One region of the Rhodococcus triatomae genome, then DNA from elsewhere that is predicted to be linked to it. Evidence: predicted binding sites of a transcription regulator. Region 1 holds the regulator's gene; the other holds the start of a gene.
What was found. Region 1 encodes LexA, which represses DNA repair genes until DNA is damaged. Its sites were predicted from a motif close to CGAACANNTGTTCG; they were not measured.
Positions count from the first base shown of each region.

Region 2: a site for LexA is predicted at 1,694-1,707, ahead of G4H71_RS00905 (SAV_6107 family HEPN domain-containing protein). Genes of this name have one in related genera too.

Region 1 is NZ_CP048814.1:4,162,175-4,170,085, forward strand. It holds gene G4H71_RS19795 (putative PEP-binding protein) at 1-573, shown strand, start outside; gene G4H71_RS19800 (uracil-xanthine permease family protein) at 710-1,987, shown strand; gene G4H71_RS19805 (acyl-CoA dehydrogenase family protein) at 2,067-3,209, shown strand; gene lexA (transcriptional repressor LexA) at 3,319-4,011, opposite strand; gene G4H71_RS19815 (sugar O-acetyltransferase) at 4,199-4,774, shown strand; gene G4H71_RS19820 (hypothetical protein) at 4,936-5,394, shown strand; gene nrdR (transcriptional regulator NrdR) at 5,570-6,058, shown strand; gene hrpA (ATP-dependent RNA helicase HrpA) at 6,068-7,911, opposite strand, start outside.
Region 2 is NZ_CP048814.1:189,389-197,299, reverse strand. It holds gene G4H71_RS00915 (phytoene desaturase family protein) at 1-965, opposite strand, end outside; gene G4H71_RS00910 (GNAT family N-acetyltransferase) at 1,010-1,648, opposite strand; gene G4H71_RS00905 (SAV_6107 family HEPN domain-containing protein) at 1,816-2,295, shown strand; gene G4H71_RS00900 (SCO2097 family morphological protein) at 2,514-2,957, shown strand; gene mraZ (division/cell wall cluster transcriptional repressor MraZ) at 3,494-3,925, shown strand; gene rsmH (16S rRNA (cytosine(1402)-N(4))-methyltransferase RsmH) at 4,089-5,117, shown strand; gene ftsL (cell division protein FtsL) at 5,114-5,920, shown strand; gene G4H71_RS00880 (peptidoglycan D,D-transpeptidase FtsI family protein) at 5,927-7,792, shown strand; gene G4H71_RS00875 (UDP-N-acetylmuramoyl-L-alanyl-D-glutamate--2,6-diaminopimelate ligase) at 7,907-7,911, shown strand, end outside.

The DNA.
Region 1 (7,911 bases):
CTCACCCGGCAGCTCGACGCCGTCGCGGTGGCGGCGCAGCGGACACGGACCTCTCCCTGGGTGATGGCACCGATGATTGCCACGGCGGCCGAGGCCGAGGAGTTCGCGGGACTCGTACGGGAACGGGGGCTCGTGCCGGGGGTGATGGTCGAGATTCCCGCGGCGGCGCTGCAGGCCGATCGGATTCTCGAACACGTGGACTTCCTGTCCATCGGCACCAACGACCTCACCCAGTACACGATGGCTGCCGATCGCATGTCACCGGAACTCGCAGTGCTCACCGATCCGTGGCAGCCGGCGGTGCTCTCGCTCGTCGCGCGTACCGCGGAAGCGGGTGCTGCCGTGGGGAAGCCGGTCGGGGTGTGCGGGGAGGCGGCAGCCGATCCGCTGCTCGCCTGTGTGCTGGTCGGGCTCGGGGTCACCTCGTTGTCGGCGGCCGCTGCCGCCCTGCCCGCCGTCGGCGCGGCAGTGGAGTCGGTCTCGGCTCGGCAGTGCAGAAGCGCCGCGGAGGCAGTTCTCGCGACGACCGATCCCGCGGCGGCCCGCGCCGCGGCGGCCGAGGTGCTCACCTAGGTCGGTGGCCGGGTGCGTGTGCTCGGACTCCACGAGAATCCGGGCTCGCCGGGCGGTGGACTGCGGGCGTCCCTACTATCTAGCGATTGTGACCAGAGACGAAGCGGACGCCGACTCGGCGAGCAGCGCCACCACGATGTTCGGCTGGACTCTGCACGGCGACGGCCGCAGGATCACCGACGGGGAGGTCGTCGCCCCGCACGAGCGACTCACCTGGCCGCGCACGGTCGGCATCGGCATGCAGCACGTGATCGCGATGTTCGGCGCGACGCTGCTGGTCCCGACGATCACCGGCTTTCCGGTCACCACCACCCTGCTGTTCTCCGGTATCGGCACCGTGCTGTTCCTGCTGATCACCCGGGGCCGCGTCCCGAGCTACCTGGGCTCGTCGTTCGCGTTCATCGCGCCGCTCACCGCCGCCCAGGGATCCGGCCCTGCGGCGCAGCTCGGCGGCGTCGTCGCCGCGGGAGTGGCGCTGCTGGCCGTCGGCATCGTCGTGCGGCTGAGCGGCGCCCGCATCATCGACGTGGTGATGCCTCCGGTGGTCACCGGCGCCGTGGTGGCGCTCATCGGCCTCAACCTCGCCCCGGTGGCGGCCGGCTCCTACGAGGCGCAGCCGTTGATCGCGACGGTGACCCTGGCGTCGATCCTGCTGGTCACCGTGCTCGGTCCCGGCCTGATCGGACGGCTCGGCATCCTCGTCGGAGTGGTGGCGGGGTGGGTGTTCGCCACGGTCACGGGCGGCCTCGCCGACGAGCGGGTCGCGGCCCTGCGGGACGCCGCCTGGTTCGGGCTGCCCGAGTTCCGCGGCCCGGCGTTCGAATGGTCGGTCATCGCGTTGACCCTGCCGGTGGTGATCGTGCTGGTCGCGGAGAACGTCGGGCACGTCAAGGCCGTCGCCGCCATGACCGGCAAGTCGCTCGACGACGTCGCCGGAAACGCCCTCGTCGGGGACGGACTGGCCACCACTCTCGCCGGATTGGGCGGGGGCTCGGGCACCACCACCTATGCCGAGAACATCGGCGTCATGGCGGCCACGCGCGTGTATTCCACCGCGGCCTACTGGGTGGCGGCAGCCACCGCGATCGTGCTCGCGTTCTCACCGAAGTTCGGTGCGCTGGTGTTCACCGTGCCCGACGGGGTGATCGGAGGCGCCACGCTGGTGCTCTACGGACTCATCGGCATCCTCGGGGTACGGATCTGGACGGACGCGAAGGTCGACTTCACCGATCCGGTGAACCTCACCGTCGCCGCGGCGGCTCTCGTCGCCGGCGTCGGCGACCTCACCCTCACGATCGGATCCGTCGAGCTCGGGGGCATCGCGTGGGGGTCGGTGGGCATCCTGGTCGCCTACCCGGCGTTGCGAGAACTCGCTGCATGGCGCAACAAGTCTGCTCGCGGTCACGAATCCTGATCGCCTGAGTCATACACCACACCGGCCGCTGGGCTTACCGTCGAGTCAGGTACATCCAGCTATCGAAAGAGGAGTCGGCGTGGAGCGCACCCTGTTCGAACCGGAGCACGAGCTGTTCCGGGAGTCCTACCGCAAGTTTCTGGACCAGCATGTCGCCCCGAACCATGCGAAGTGGGAAGAACAGAACATCGTCGACCGCAGCGTGTGGGTCGAGGCCGGCAAGCAGGGCTTCCTCGGCACCGCGGTCCCCGAGGAGTACGGCGGCGGGGGAGTCGTCGACTTCCGCTACAACGCGATCGTCACCGAGGAGACCACCCGCGGCGGCTACAGCGGGATCGGATTCACGCTCCACAACGACGTGGTCGCCCCGTATCTGCTCGAGCTCGCGAACGAGGAGCAGAAGCAGCGTTGGCTCCCCGGGTTCGCGTCCGGCGAGATCATCACCGCCATCGCGATGACCGAGCCCGGCACCGGTTCCGACCTGCAGGGCATCAAGACCCGCGCGGTGCGGGACGGGGATCACTGGATCCTCAACGGGTCGAAGACGTTCATCACCAACGGCATCAACGCGGACCTGGTGATCGTCGTCGCGCAGACGGATCCCGACAAGGGAGCCCAGGGATTCAGCCTCCTCGTCGTCGAGCGCGGTATGGAGGGCTTCGAGCGGGGCCGCAATCTCGACAAGATCGGGATGAAGGCCCAGGACACGGCCGAACTCAGCTTCACCGACGTGCGGGTGCCCGCGGCCAATCTTCTCGGCCAGGAGGGCATGGGCTTCCTCTACCTGATGAAGAACCTCCCCCAGGAGCGCCTGTCCATCGCCGTCGTCGCGGTGGCCGCGATGGAGACGGTTCTCGAGCAGACGATTCAGTACTGCCGAGACCGCAAGGCATTCGGAAAGTCCATCGGGAAGTTCCAGAACACCCGGTTCGAACTGGCGGGACTGGCCACCGAGACCGAGATCGCACGCGTCTTCGTCGACAAGTCGATCGAGCTGCTCAACGAGGGCAAGCTCACCGTCCAGGAAGCCGCGATGGCCAAGTGGTGGACGACGGAGAAGCAGGTCGAGCTCATCGATCGCTGCCTGCAGCTGCACGGTGGCTACGGCTACATGAAGGAGTACCCCGTCGCGAAGGCGTACATGGACTCGCGAGTGCAGACGATCTACGGGGGCACCACGGAGATCATGAAGGAGATCGTCGGCCGCGGGCTGAATCTCTGACACCGCGCGATCTCCGAACACCGCACGACCGGCAGACGAACGAGGGGCACGGCGACCGCCGTGCCCCTCGTTCGTGTCCGTGCGGCCCGTTGCCGGATGCCGGCCGCCGTCAGATCTTGCGCATCACCGTGACGACCTTGCCGAGAATGGTCGCGTCGTTGCCGGGAATCGGCTCGAAGTGCGGATTGTGCGGCATGAGCCAGACCTGCCTGCCCGAGCGCTTGAAGGTCTTCACGGTGGCTTCACCGTCGATCATGGCGGCCACGATGTCCCCGTTGTCGGCGACGTTCTGCTGCCGCACGACCACCCAGTCGCCGTCGCAGATCGCGGCGTCGATCATCGATTCACCGACGACCCGGAGCAGGAACAGCGAACCCTGCCCGACCAACTCGCGTGGGAGGGGGAAGACATCCTCGATGGACTCCTCGGCGAGAATCGGCCCACCCGCGGCGATCCGACCGAGGACCGGCACGAAGGTCGGTTCGGGGTGGGTGCCGGAGAGATCGGCAGCGGTACCTGCCGCCGGCCGCTGTGGGGCGCGATCGGTGGTGTCGTCGAGGCCACGCACATCGACGGCTCGGGGGCGATTGGGGTCGCGGCGGAGGAATCCCTTGCGTTCGAGCGTCCGGAGCTGGTGCGCCACAGACGAAGTCGAGGTCAATCCGACGGCGTCCCCGATCTCCCTGATGCTCGGCGGATAGCCGCGCTCCTGTACCGACTCACGGATGACTTCGAGGACGCGCCGCTGCCGTTCGGTGAGCGTCGCCGTGGTGGGGCGGCCGCTCGAGCTGTCGTCCTTCATGGTGGAAGCCTCCGTGTCGTCCCTCCCGCCGGCGTGACTCGTGGGAGAGAATAGGATTCGAGTGTCGATATGACATGAATGTAGCCGGATTCCTTCGCAGTATCAAACACTTGTTCGACCGTCGTGTCGCGTGGCGGGGATGCTTCGACGACCCGACCGCGCACCGTCCCGTGGGTACTGTCGGCGCATGGACGAATCTCCGGAACCGCTCTCTCACAAGGCGCGCATGCTGGCCGGCGAGCTCTATCGCGACGACGATGTCGAACTGGTGTCCGAGCGGCGTGCCTGTCGACGCCTCCTCGACGAGTTCAACGGGGCCGCTGCGGACGAGGACGAGCGCAGGCGCGCTGTTCTCGAGCGGCTGCTCGGCGCGCTCGGTGCCGACTCGTGGATCATGCCGCGCTTCGCGTGCGATTACGGCGGCAACATTCGCATCGGAGCGAATACCTTTCTCAACTACGACGCGATCCTGTTGGACTGTGCCCCGATCGTCATCGGTGACGACGTGTCGATCGGGCCGCGCGTGCAACTTCTCACCGCGTTGCACCCGATCGACGATCACGAGGCGCGGCGGACGCGATGGGAGAGTGCGGCACCCGTGACGATCGGGAACAACGTGTGGCTGGGCGCGGGCGTGATCGTCTGTCCGGGCGTGAGCATCGGGGACGACGCCGTGGTGGGTGCCGGAAGCGTCGTGACCAGGGATGTTCCGGACCGGGTGCTCGCGGTGGGGAATCCGTGCCGGACCGTCCGAGCCCTGTGAGGGACCTCATTCCTTCGAACGGGTGAGCGAGGAAATCGCTCGGAATGCGCGACATTGTCGGTCGACCGTGGTAGAAATCGAACATGCGTTCCACGAACGCGTGTTCGATTCGTGAGCGGCCCGAGCGAGAAGGTGCGGACCGCCGGCAGCGGAGGTAAGCCATGAGCAACGCAGTTCTGCAGCGGAGAGAGGCTCTACACCGGAGTGGGACTCGTCCGGCGCGGGCGGGCCGCGACAGGTCTCGCCCCGCCACCGGCCGGGTGCAATACGGGCACGCCAGGTGGGTGTCCGACGCCCCGCACGGGGAAATCGCGGACATCGGGTGGCGCACCTTCTTCGCGGGTGCGGCGGCCACGGCGCTCGTCGTGCTCGGTCTGGTCGGCATCGCGGGTGTGGTGGCGAACCCCGCGGTCCCGGTGGCGCCGGGAGGGCCGGGAACGCCCGCCGGGACGGTGTCGGTCGAGGTGGCGGCCGGAGAGTCGCTGGCGGAGGTGGCGGCGCGGGCGGTGCCCGGCGTCCCGGTCGATCGTGCGGTGCGGCAGATCCGCGATCTCAATGCGTTGCCCGTCGGTGCTCCCGCTCCCGGCGCGGAGTTGCTGGTGCCGGCGCCCAATCGTTGACGTGCGCTGAATGAGACCGGGATCGAAGGGGCAGGTAGGCTCGACGACTGTCAGCCATACCACCTCGAGTGGTCGCGTCGGTTCGGTGCGTCCGCGATGTGAATCAGTCCTCGCCGGTTCGCTCTCGGACGGAGCCGGGGGTTGCGGCCACGACGGCCTCGACGAAGGACAGACGATGCATTGCCCGTACTGCCGACACCCGGATTCGCGCGTGGTCGATTCTCGCGAGGTGGACGACGGGCAGGCAATTCGTCGGCGCCGGTCCTGCCCCGAGTGCGGTCGCCGGTTCAGCACGGTCGAAACCGCGGTGCTGTCGGTCGTCAAGCGCAGCGGAGTCACCGAGCCGTTCAGCCGGGAGAAGGTCAAGCGTGGCGTGCGCCGTGCCTGCCAGGGTCGGCAGGTCGACAACGACGCTCTCGACCTCCTCGCTCAGAAAGTCGAAGATGCCGTGCGCGCATCCGGCTCTGCCGAAATTCCGAGTAACGAAGTGGGTCTGGCGATCCTGGGTCCGCTGCGTGACCTCGACGAAGTGGCCTACCTCCGATTTGCGTCCGTGTACCGGTCGTTCAGCTCCGCCGACGACTTCGAACGTGAAATCGAGGAATTGCGCTCGCACCGAGCCACTCCCGAGGCGACGCCCGAATCCGCCGAAGCGGCCCACTGACGACGCCGTTCAGAGTTTCGCGATCGCGGCCAGCACGCGCTTCTCCGAGATCGGGCCTGCTGTCCCGAGGGACTGTGCGAACAGGCTGACCCGAAGTTCCTCGATCATCCACAGGATGGCGTCGGTCGCCGCGCTCTCCCTGCGTTCCGGTGCGAGCGACGCCGTCGCCTGCTCGAACGCGGCATACACCCGGTCCAGCGCGTCCATCCCCTGTCGGTCGCGTCCGGCGCTGCCCGGCAACGCCTCGAGCCGAGCCACCGCCGCGGCCAGATAGCGCGGCAGGTCCTTCAGGCGTGCCGTGCCGACAGCAGTGACGAATCCGGGAAACAGCAGCGATTCGCGTTGTTCGCGCACATCGTCGACGGCGTCGCCGGACATGCCGCCCAGCAACTGCTGAAGCCGGCGGTCGGTCTCGAGAGCCGGGGCCAGCGCCCGCAGCGCGGCGGCGACTCGCCGGGCGAGATCCGTCCGGGCCGCGGCCACGAGGGGCGCGAACTCCTCGGGTGAACGTACGGGACCGCGGTGCTCGGCGACGATCTCCGCGGCCGCCGCCCGCCTGCAGTCGAGTACCAGGTCGTCGAGACTCCCGTCCGGGCTCTGACCGAGCGCCAGACGCTGCGCGGTGGTCAGCCCGGACGCGACCGTCTTGACGTTCGTCGGGACTTCGAGCAGGAGTAGTTCCCGCAGGCCCGCGCGGGTCGACGCCCGAGCCTGCGCCTCGCCGGCGAGTACCCGCACTGCCACCCCGGCAGGTTCCGGAGCGAGCGCCGGATAGCCGGTGATCTTCTGTCCGGCCACTTCTCGGGTCACCGACGCGGGCAACGTTCCCAGGGTGTCCGCCGTCCAGCGGGTGGCCGGGCCCCGTTCCACCTGCGCCCCGGCCCGCGACACCTCGGCCTGTACTTTCGGCGCCAGGCGCTGCTGGAGAGCGCGGAGGTCTTTGCCGCGGCCCACCTCCGAGCCGGAGTCGTCGGTGGCGACGAACGTCATCCGCAGGTGATCCGGGAGTCCGGCGGGATCGAAATCGCCGGGGTCGATCCGCACACCGCCCAGCCGGGAGAGCTCGCGAGCCATCGCGACGGTCAGCGGCTCCGACCGGGGCGTGACCGCGGCCAAGGCCGCCGCGGCGAAGTCCGGTGCCGGGACGACCTGTCGGCGTTTCGGCTTCGGCAGCGTCTTGACCAGCGCGACCACGAGCTCGCGGCGCACCCCGGGAACGAGCCAGTCGAAGCCGACGGGGCGAACCTCCGCGAGGAGGGCGACGGGAATTCGTGCCGTGACGCCGTCGTCCTCCGTGCCGGGCTCGAACTGGTAGGTGAGCGGGAACTGGATGTCGCCCTGGCGCCACGCATCCGGGTAGTCGTCGGCCCGTACCGTGCCGGCATCGGCATTGACGACCGTCGATGCGGTGAAGGTGAGGAGGTCCGGATCGCGGTGGCGCGCCTTCTTCCACCAGGTGTCGAAGTGCTTCGCGGAGACCGCTTCCGGAGGAATCCGCTCGTCGTAGAACTGGTACAGCGTCTCGTCGTCGACGAGGATGTCCCGTCGGCGCGCGCGATGCTCGAGTTCCTCGACGTCGTCGAGCAGCGCGCGGTTGTCGTGGAAGAACCGGTGCCGGGTCTGCCATTCGCCCTGGACCAGAGCGTGCCGGATGAACAGCTCGCGGGAGGCTTCCGGATCGATCGTCGAGTAGCCGACCGGCCGCTTCACGACGAGGGGAACGCCGTAGAGCGTCACCCGTTCGTACGCCATCGCCGCTTCGCGGCGTGTCGACCAGTGTGGCTCGGAGTACTGCCGCTTGACCAGGTGTGCGCCCAGCTTCTCGGCCCACTCGGGTTCGATCCGCGCCGCCG
Region 2 (7,911 bases), 800 kb from region 1:
ATTCCCGGCCCGACCCGGATCCGGCGACGCCAACCGTCGAGCACCTCGCGGGAGTAGCCGCCGCGTTCGAGGAGTTCGAGGGTGGTCAACACGTGGCAGCCCGCCACCACGGCGTGCGAGCGGAGCCGGCGTCCGGACTCGGTCGTCACGACCCAGCCGCTGCCCTCCGGGCGCATCGAGACGGCTCCGTCGCCGAGCGTGACGGCATCGTGGCCGAGTGTGGCGGCGAGCTTCGCCCTCAGTGCGCTCGTCAGTGCCCCGCTGCCGCCGACGGCCCGACCGGGCGGCAGGGTGTGCATGAGTGCGGCGAACCCCACCATCGGGGCGGTTCCCGGCTCGGACATCGGCGGCCCGGACTGGGCGCCGAACCAGGCGAGCGCGGCCTTGAGTCGCTCGTCGTCGAAGTACTCGTCGAGGAGGGCGTCACCGGGGGCGAGGAATTGGCGGGACAGATCGAGATTCCCCCCGTCGGCCTCGAGCCCCCAGAACGAGGCGAACAGGTGCCCGCCGCTCGGAGGGGCGGAGAAGGCGCGCATCACCCGTGCGCTCCGTGGGCCCCACACGTCGACGAAGCGGTGGTACGCGTCCGCGTCCCGGGTACCGCAGGACTGTTCGATGGAGCGGCAGGTGGCGTCGAGGCTGCGGTGGAAGACGATGCCCGGGCGCTCGTCGCCGGGAGGGCTCGGGGCGAATGCCCACGGGTCACAGTCGAGGTAGCGCAGTCCGTGTGCGGCGAGATCGAGTTCCTCGATGATGCCGGTGTGCCGGATCATGATGTGCGCCGACGACCCACGGTCCACCTGATGGCCGGGGAATCGTTCGACGGTCGAGACCGCGCCGCCGGCGACGGTGTCGCGTTCGAGCACCGTGACGTCACGCCCGGCTTCGGCCAGATAGCAGGCCGCCACCAGTGCGTTGTGTCCGGAGCCGATCACCACCACGTCGGTCGTGCGGCTCACGCTCATACGGCCCACGGTATCGAAGCGGTACCCCTGCGGAAGCGGTGGGCCTACCGGGGTGCGGCGTCGTCGACGGCCCCCGGCAGCGGGAGACCGCGCCCCAGTACGGCGAACGGGCGGGCGTCGCCCGTGAAGCGGAAGTGGCGCAGGACGTCCTGGAAGCCGAAACGGCGGTACAGCCGCCACGCCCGGTTGTCCTCGCCGCTCACCTCCGGGGTCGAGAGCAGGACGGCCCCTTCGGAACGATCGGCCAGCAGCAGGCGTAGCAGCGCCTCGCCGATCTGCTGCCCCTGTGCGTCGGGGCGCACGTGCAACTCCGTGAGTTCGAAGTAGTCGTCGAGCAGGCCGTGAATCTGGCCCGGGTTCCACCCGGACCGGCGCAATCCGGTGCCGACCTGCTGATACCACCACTGTCGGGGTGCGCCGTGGTAGCCGTAGGCGACGCCCACCAGTTCCCGTGCGGACTCCGTTCCGCGGTTCGCTCCGACATCGAAGGCACCGACGCATCGCCACCCGGGGCGGTGCATGTGCTCGGTCCACATGGGTGCGCGATGGAACTCGGTGCCGCGCGGATAGCCCATGGCCGCGACGTACACCGCCAGAGCCTCGTCGAGATGGCTGCGGAACTCAGCGGGGGAGAGTTCGACGGCGGTGGGGGTCGAGTGAGCGTTGGTAGCGACCGTCCTCACCTTTCTCTTGAGTCGTGTCGGAGGGTGCAGCTATATTGAATATGTCGAACGAGTGTTCGATACCGGTGCTCCGGTGATGCCCGAGGGAAGCGGGCATCACCGGGCGCTCGGGTTCCAGCCGAATCGCTCCCGGCGGCTGCCCGGGGCTTCCGGAGGTGATCGATGTGGTGACCGATCGGACTACTCCTACCCGCGCTACTTCTACCCGCGCTACTCCCACACGCGGTGTCGCGCCCGGTGCGAACGCGCCCACGCCGCGCGCCGCACGAGAGCTGCTGGCGCGTGCGGATCTCCTGCTGTCCGAGTCCATCGGCGCCCACTCGCCCCAGGATCAGTTCCTCGGCGCGTACCTGGCGGCGCTGCGTGGAGCGGGGGCGGTGCTGGCGGCCGTGGAGGGGCCGGGTGGCATGCGGGGGAGTCGCACGCGCAACGCCTGGCTGAGGCTCGCCGGTGCGGCGCCCGAGTTCACGGCCTGGGCGGACCACTTCGCCGGATACTCGGCCACCCGCTCCGCCGTCGAGGCGGGCGGTGCCCGGTCGCTGTCGGGGGAGGAGGCAGACCGATTCTTCGTCGACGTCGGGCGTTTCCTCCACGAGGTGGAGTCCTTCCTCGTCGGGTCCGCGCAGCCGGATCTGCGTGCTTCGTGAGGGCCCGACGGTCCGGGACCGGCCGTCCACTGCGATAATTCCGGTGTGCAGCATTGCTTCCCGGAGCGGTTCCGGGAAAATGTTGTCCAACTCGTACTCCGAGTAGGTGGTACGGGGATCGATGTGCTCGTATTATTAACATCAGGTAGCCGCCAAAGTCGTCTACCCACCGTCTGGACCCCAGATGGTGGCCACCATCCAGTGCCGGGGGAGGTACCGTGCCACTCTCCGAGCACGAGCAGCGCATGCTCGACCAGATCGAGAGCGCTCTCTATGCCGAGGACCCCAAATTTGCCTCCAGTGTGCGAGGCGGTCGCCTGCGGGCGACCTCGAGTAGGCGCCGTCTGCAAGCCGTGGCCTTGTTCGTCCTGGGCCTCGTGCTACTCATCGCCGGCGTCGCCCTTCCGATCAGACTGGGCGGATTCCCGATCCTGAGTCTGTTCGGATTCATCGTCATGTTCGGTGCCGGAGTACTGCTCCTGTGGGGTGGGTCCGGATCGAAGGCCGAGGCGGAGGAGGATCCCGCGGATCCGTCGCCGTCCGGTGGGAAACCGCGCGGTCGCAGCAGCGGCGGCCGAGGCGGAGGAGCCGGGCGCAACAAGGGTGGTGGCTTCTCTTCTCGGATGGAAGACCGCTTCCGCAAACGGTTCGAACAGGAGTAGGCCTCCCCGGCTCCGGTAGCGCCAGCCCGCGCACTCGTCGACTGCAGGCGGCGTGACACTTCGGTGTCACGCCGCCTGCAGTCGTCTGTGCCGACGGTGATCGGTGGTCGTCTTCGCCGACGGTGACCCCGCGAGCACACCGTGCCCCGTGTGCGAGACGAGGAGCGCGGTCACGGTTGCCATCCGGTATCTCCCACTTCTCCCCACTCACGGCCCGAGTGGATTCAAGGGGTGGGGAAGTTCTCTCCGGAATGTCCTCGACCTGCATGTTTCCGCGGTGGCATGGGGGAGCCTGCTCATCGGCCGGTGGATTCGCCATGCCGTGGCAACGATCACGCCAAATTTCTCCCCACCCCTCCCCACCTGCCTTGACCAGCAAGTACCCGGTTAATCGTCGTGATCGCGCCGCAAAACTGCCGAAGTGGTGGGGGAGAGTGGGGTAATGTGGGGCTCGGCGGTGACCGGAAGCGATCCGCTCGAGCACAAGCGTTCGGCGCCGGCACAGGCGTCGAGCCCACCCGGTGGGAGGTGTCGAGATGTTCCTCGGTACCTACACGCCCAAGCTCGACGACAAGGGGCGACTCACGTTGCCGGCAAAGTTTCGGGACGCACTGGCGGGAGGGGTCATGGTCACGAAGAGTCAGGACCACAGCCTGGCCGTGTATCCGCGCGAGGAGTTCGTGGCGCTCGCCCGCAAGGCGGCCGCCGCCTCCCGGAGCGATCCCGAGGCGCGCGCATTCGTCCGCTCGCTGGCCGCCGGAACGGACGAGCAGTTTCCCGATGCCCAGGGGCGCATCACCCTCTCGGCAGAACACCGCAGGTACGCGAGCCTCGCCAAGAACTGTGTGGTCACCGGGTCGGTCGACTTCCTCGAGATCTGGGATCTCGACGCCTGGGAGAACTACGTGGCCGAGAACGAGGAGAACTACTCGCAGGCGACCGGAGCCGGGATCGGCGACATCGTCTGACCCTGCGAGTGTCACGAGGCCTCTGCCCGAACGGACCCTGACGCACTTCCCCAGCGCCAGGTTCCCTCGGACAGGGACCTCGGGACATTCGCCCCGTCACCGGCCATCCACTCCCGACCACCAACCAGCCGATCCGAAGACCACGAGCCGAACCGGAGGAGTCATGGTGGACGACGAGGTGAACACCCCCTCGCCTTCCGGCGACCAGCCCTCCGGGGACTTCGGCCATGTTCCGGTGATGTTGACCCGGGCCGACGAGTTGCTCGGGCCCGCAGTCGTCCGCGACGGCGAGGCCGGAGACGGTGCGGTCTTCGTCGACGGAACGCTCGGCCTCGGTGGTCATTCCGAACACTTCCTGAGCACCTACCCGCGGCTGCGCCTGATCGGTCTGGACCGAGACCCGAAGGCCCTCGCCATCGCGGGCGAGCGGCTGGGGCGCTTCGGCGACCGGGTCACGCTGGTGCGCACCCGCTACGACGGGATCGCCGAGGCGCTCGAGGGCGCAGGGCTCGCGCGCACCGAGTCGGTGTCCGCCATCCTGTTCGACCTCGGTGTCTCGTCGATGCAGCTCGACGAGGCGGACCGCGGGTTCGCGTACTCGGTGGACGCGCCGCTGGACATGCGGATGGACCCGACCGGGGGCATCACCGCCGCGGATGTGCTCAACACCTACGGTCACGGAGATCTGGCGCGAATCCTCAAGACCTACGGCGAGGAGCGATTCGCCGGAAAGATCGCCTCGGAGATCATCCGGCAACGTGAGCGCGCGCCGTTCTCGACCAGCGCCGAACTGGTCGAGTTGCTGTATCGGGCGATCCCGGCGGCGACTCGCCGTACCGGCGGGCACCCGGCCAAGCGCACGTTCCAGGCGTTGCGTATCGAGGTCAACTCCGAACTCGATTCGCTGCGTGCGGCGGTCCCGGCTGCTCTCGACGCCCTCGAGGTGGGAGGACGGGCCGTGTTCATGTCGTACCAGTCACTGGAAGACCGCGTCGTCAAGGCAGAGATCACCCCGCGAACCAAGTCGCGCAGCCCCGAGGGGCTGCCGGTCGAGTTGCCGGGGACGGGTCCGGAGTTCCGGCTGCTGACCCGGGGCGCCGAACGAGCGTCCGAGCAGGAAACAGAGGAGAACCCACGATCGGCGCCGGTACGGGTACGGGCCGTCGAGAGAATCGCCAGGAGGGCGGCATGACTGTAGAGGTGCGTTCGACCGTGACGCGTCCGACCCGCGAGCGTCGGTCGGGAGCTGCCGCTCGGGCGTACCAGAAGCGGTCGCAGCGAGCCGCGTCACGGGCCGGTGCCGCCGTCCCCGAGGCGGCCGGTGGTGCGTCCGTGCGCCGCCGTGCGGGGTCGGTGGCCGCCCGGATCCCGTTCGTGGCGACCATCATCGGCCTGCTGTCGCTGGGCTTGGCGGTGACCCTGTTGCTCACCACCCGCGCCGCCGAGGATTCGTACCTGCTGAGCAGTGCGCGGGCGCACAACCAGTCGCTGACCGAGCAGAAGTCCGCTCTCGAACGTGACGTGCAGACGGCGAACTCCGCACCCCGACTCGCGGAGGAAGCGGCCGCGCTCGGGTTGGTTCCCGCGACCGATCCCGCTCGCCTCGTCGTCCATCCCGACGGCACCGTCGAGGTGGTCGGCACACCGAAGCCGGCCGACGGGACCCCGGTTCCTCCGCTGGACCGGCGTCCGGCCGCGACCGATCCGACCAGGCCCGGTGCCGAACGGCAGGCACCGGCGGCCGGCCCGAACTCGTCGACGCACGAGGAACTGCAGCGGGTGACGCCGCGGCCGCAGGACCGCGCCGAGACCCCCGGCCGGGACGACACCGAACGCAGCGCAGCGGGGATGAGCCCGGTGCCGGCACCCGCCGCGCAGCCGCCGGCTGCCGGGGAGCCCGCCACGCCGCGTCCCGGGAATGTTCCACCTGCGGAGGTGAGCGGTGAACAATTGGTTCCCGTGACGAACGAGACCTCGCCGCCAGCCGGACAGTAGCCGCCCGTGGTTCGCCAACCTCCGCTCCGCCGCCCGGCGAGCCGGCCCCGCCGTCCTGCCGACGGCGGCGCCGCCTCGTTCCCGTTCCGGAACCGGATAGCCCGCATCGTCATGATCGTCGCGCTGATCCTCGCTGCCGGGAAGTTGTTCCACATCCAGGCGATCGATGCACCGCGCCTGTCCGCGGAGGCGGCCGGCCAGCGGACCACGACGATGGTCGATCCGGCCTTGCGTGGGCCGATCGTCGACCGTGAGGGTCGACCGATCGCGTTCACGATGGAGGCGAAGGCCCTCACGTTCCAACCCGTGCGGGTGCGCAAGGAACTCGAGGAGGCCCGCGCCGAGGACCCGGACGAGCCGGAGGTCGACGAGCGGCTCGAGGAGATCGCGGAGGCGATCCACGATGCGCTCGGCGATGCGGCGCCGGAGAAGGACCTGCTCGAGAAGTTGAAGAGCGACGACACGTTCGTCTATCTCGCGCGCAACGTCGAGCCGGTGATCGCCTCGGCGATCGGGGACGAGTTCCGCGAGGTCGGTCTCGAGCGGCAGGACGTGCGGCAGTACCCGGGAGGTTCTCTCGCGGCGAACCTGGTCGGCGCCACCGGGTGGGACGGTCACGGCCTGCTCGGGCTCGAGGACGCACTCGATTCGACGCTCGCGGGCACGGACGGCTCGCAGACGTACGACCGCGGGTCGGACGGGGCGATCATCCCGGGCAGCTGGCGGGACAAGCAGCCGGCCGTGGACGGGTCCGGGGTGGAGCTCACGATCGACAGCGATCTCCAGTACTACGTCCAGCAGCAGGTTCAGCTGGCGAAGGACCGGTCCGGCGCGGAGGACGCGTCGGCCGTCGTGCTCGACGCCCGTTCCGGTGAGGTGCTGGCGATGTCGAACGACGGTACGTTCAATCCGGCGATCGGGGTGGGCAACAACCCCCGCGATGCCGAGATGGGGAACCTCGCGGTGAGCACCCCGTTCGAGCCGGGTTCGGTGAACAAGATCATCACGGCGGCGGCGGCGATCGAGTACGGGCTGACCTCCCCGGACGAGGTGCTCCAGGTCCCGGGCACGATCCAGATGTCGGGTGTGACCGTCAAGGACGCCTGGGACCACGGTGTCGTGCCGTACACCACGACGGGCATTTTCGGGAAGTCGTCCAACGTCGGCACCCTCATGCTCGCCGAGCGCGTGGGCGAGGACAGGTACGCGGACATGCTGAGCCGTTTCGGGCTCGGCCAGCGTGCCGAGGTCGGGCTTCCCGGCGAGAGTGCGGGCAGTGTTCCTCCCCGTGACCAGTGGTCGGGGGGAACGTTCGCGAACCTCCCGATCGGCCAGGGCCTGTCGATGACGTTGCTCCAGATGACCGGGATCTACCAGGCCGTTGCCAACGACGGACTGCGGGTTCCGCCGCGGATCGTGCGGGCCACCGTGGACGCGGACGGCACTCGCACCGAGACGGAACGGCCGGAACCGGTCGAGGTCGTGAGCGAGCAGACGGCATCGACGGTGCGGGACATGTTCCGGTCGGTGACCCAGAACGATCCGACGGGGGTACAGCAGGGGACCGGTGCGGCAGCCGGGATCGAGGGGTACCAGATCAGTGGCAAGACGGGCACCGCGCAGCAGGTGGATCCGGCGTGCCGGTGCTACTCCAACTCCCGCTACTGGATCACCTTCGCCGGGATCGCCCCCTCGGACGATCCCCGGTACGTGATCGGCATCATGCTCAATGCGCCGTCGCGGAGTTCGGACGGTTCCGGCGGGCAGTCCGCGGCGCCACTGTTCCACGACATCGCGTCGTGGCTGCTCCAACGGGACAGCGTGCCGATGTCGCCTGATCCGGGTAGCAGGCTGGTGCTGCAAGCAGACTGATCAGATTGTCGTGGGTTCCCGATCGACCTGGCAGAGGTGGGATCGGGAGCGGGTAACCTGACATCCGCCGCGCGCGGAACCCGCGCGGAACCACTGTGATCGCGCCCCCGCGCGATGTC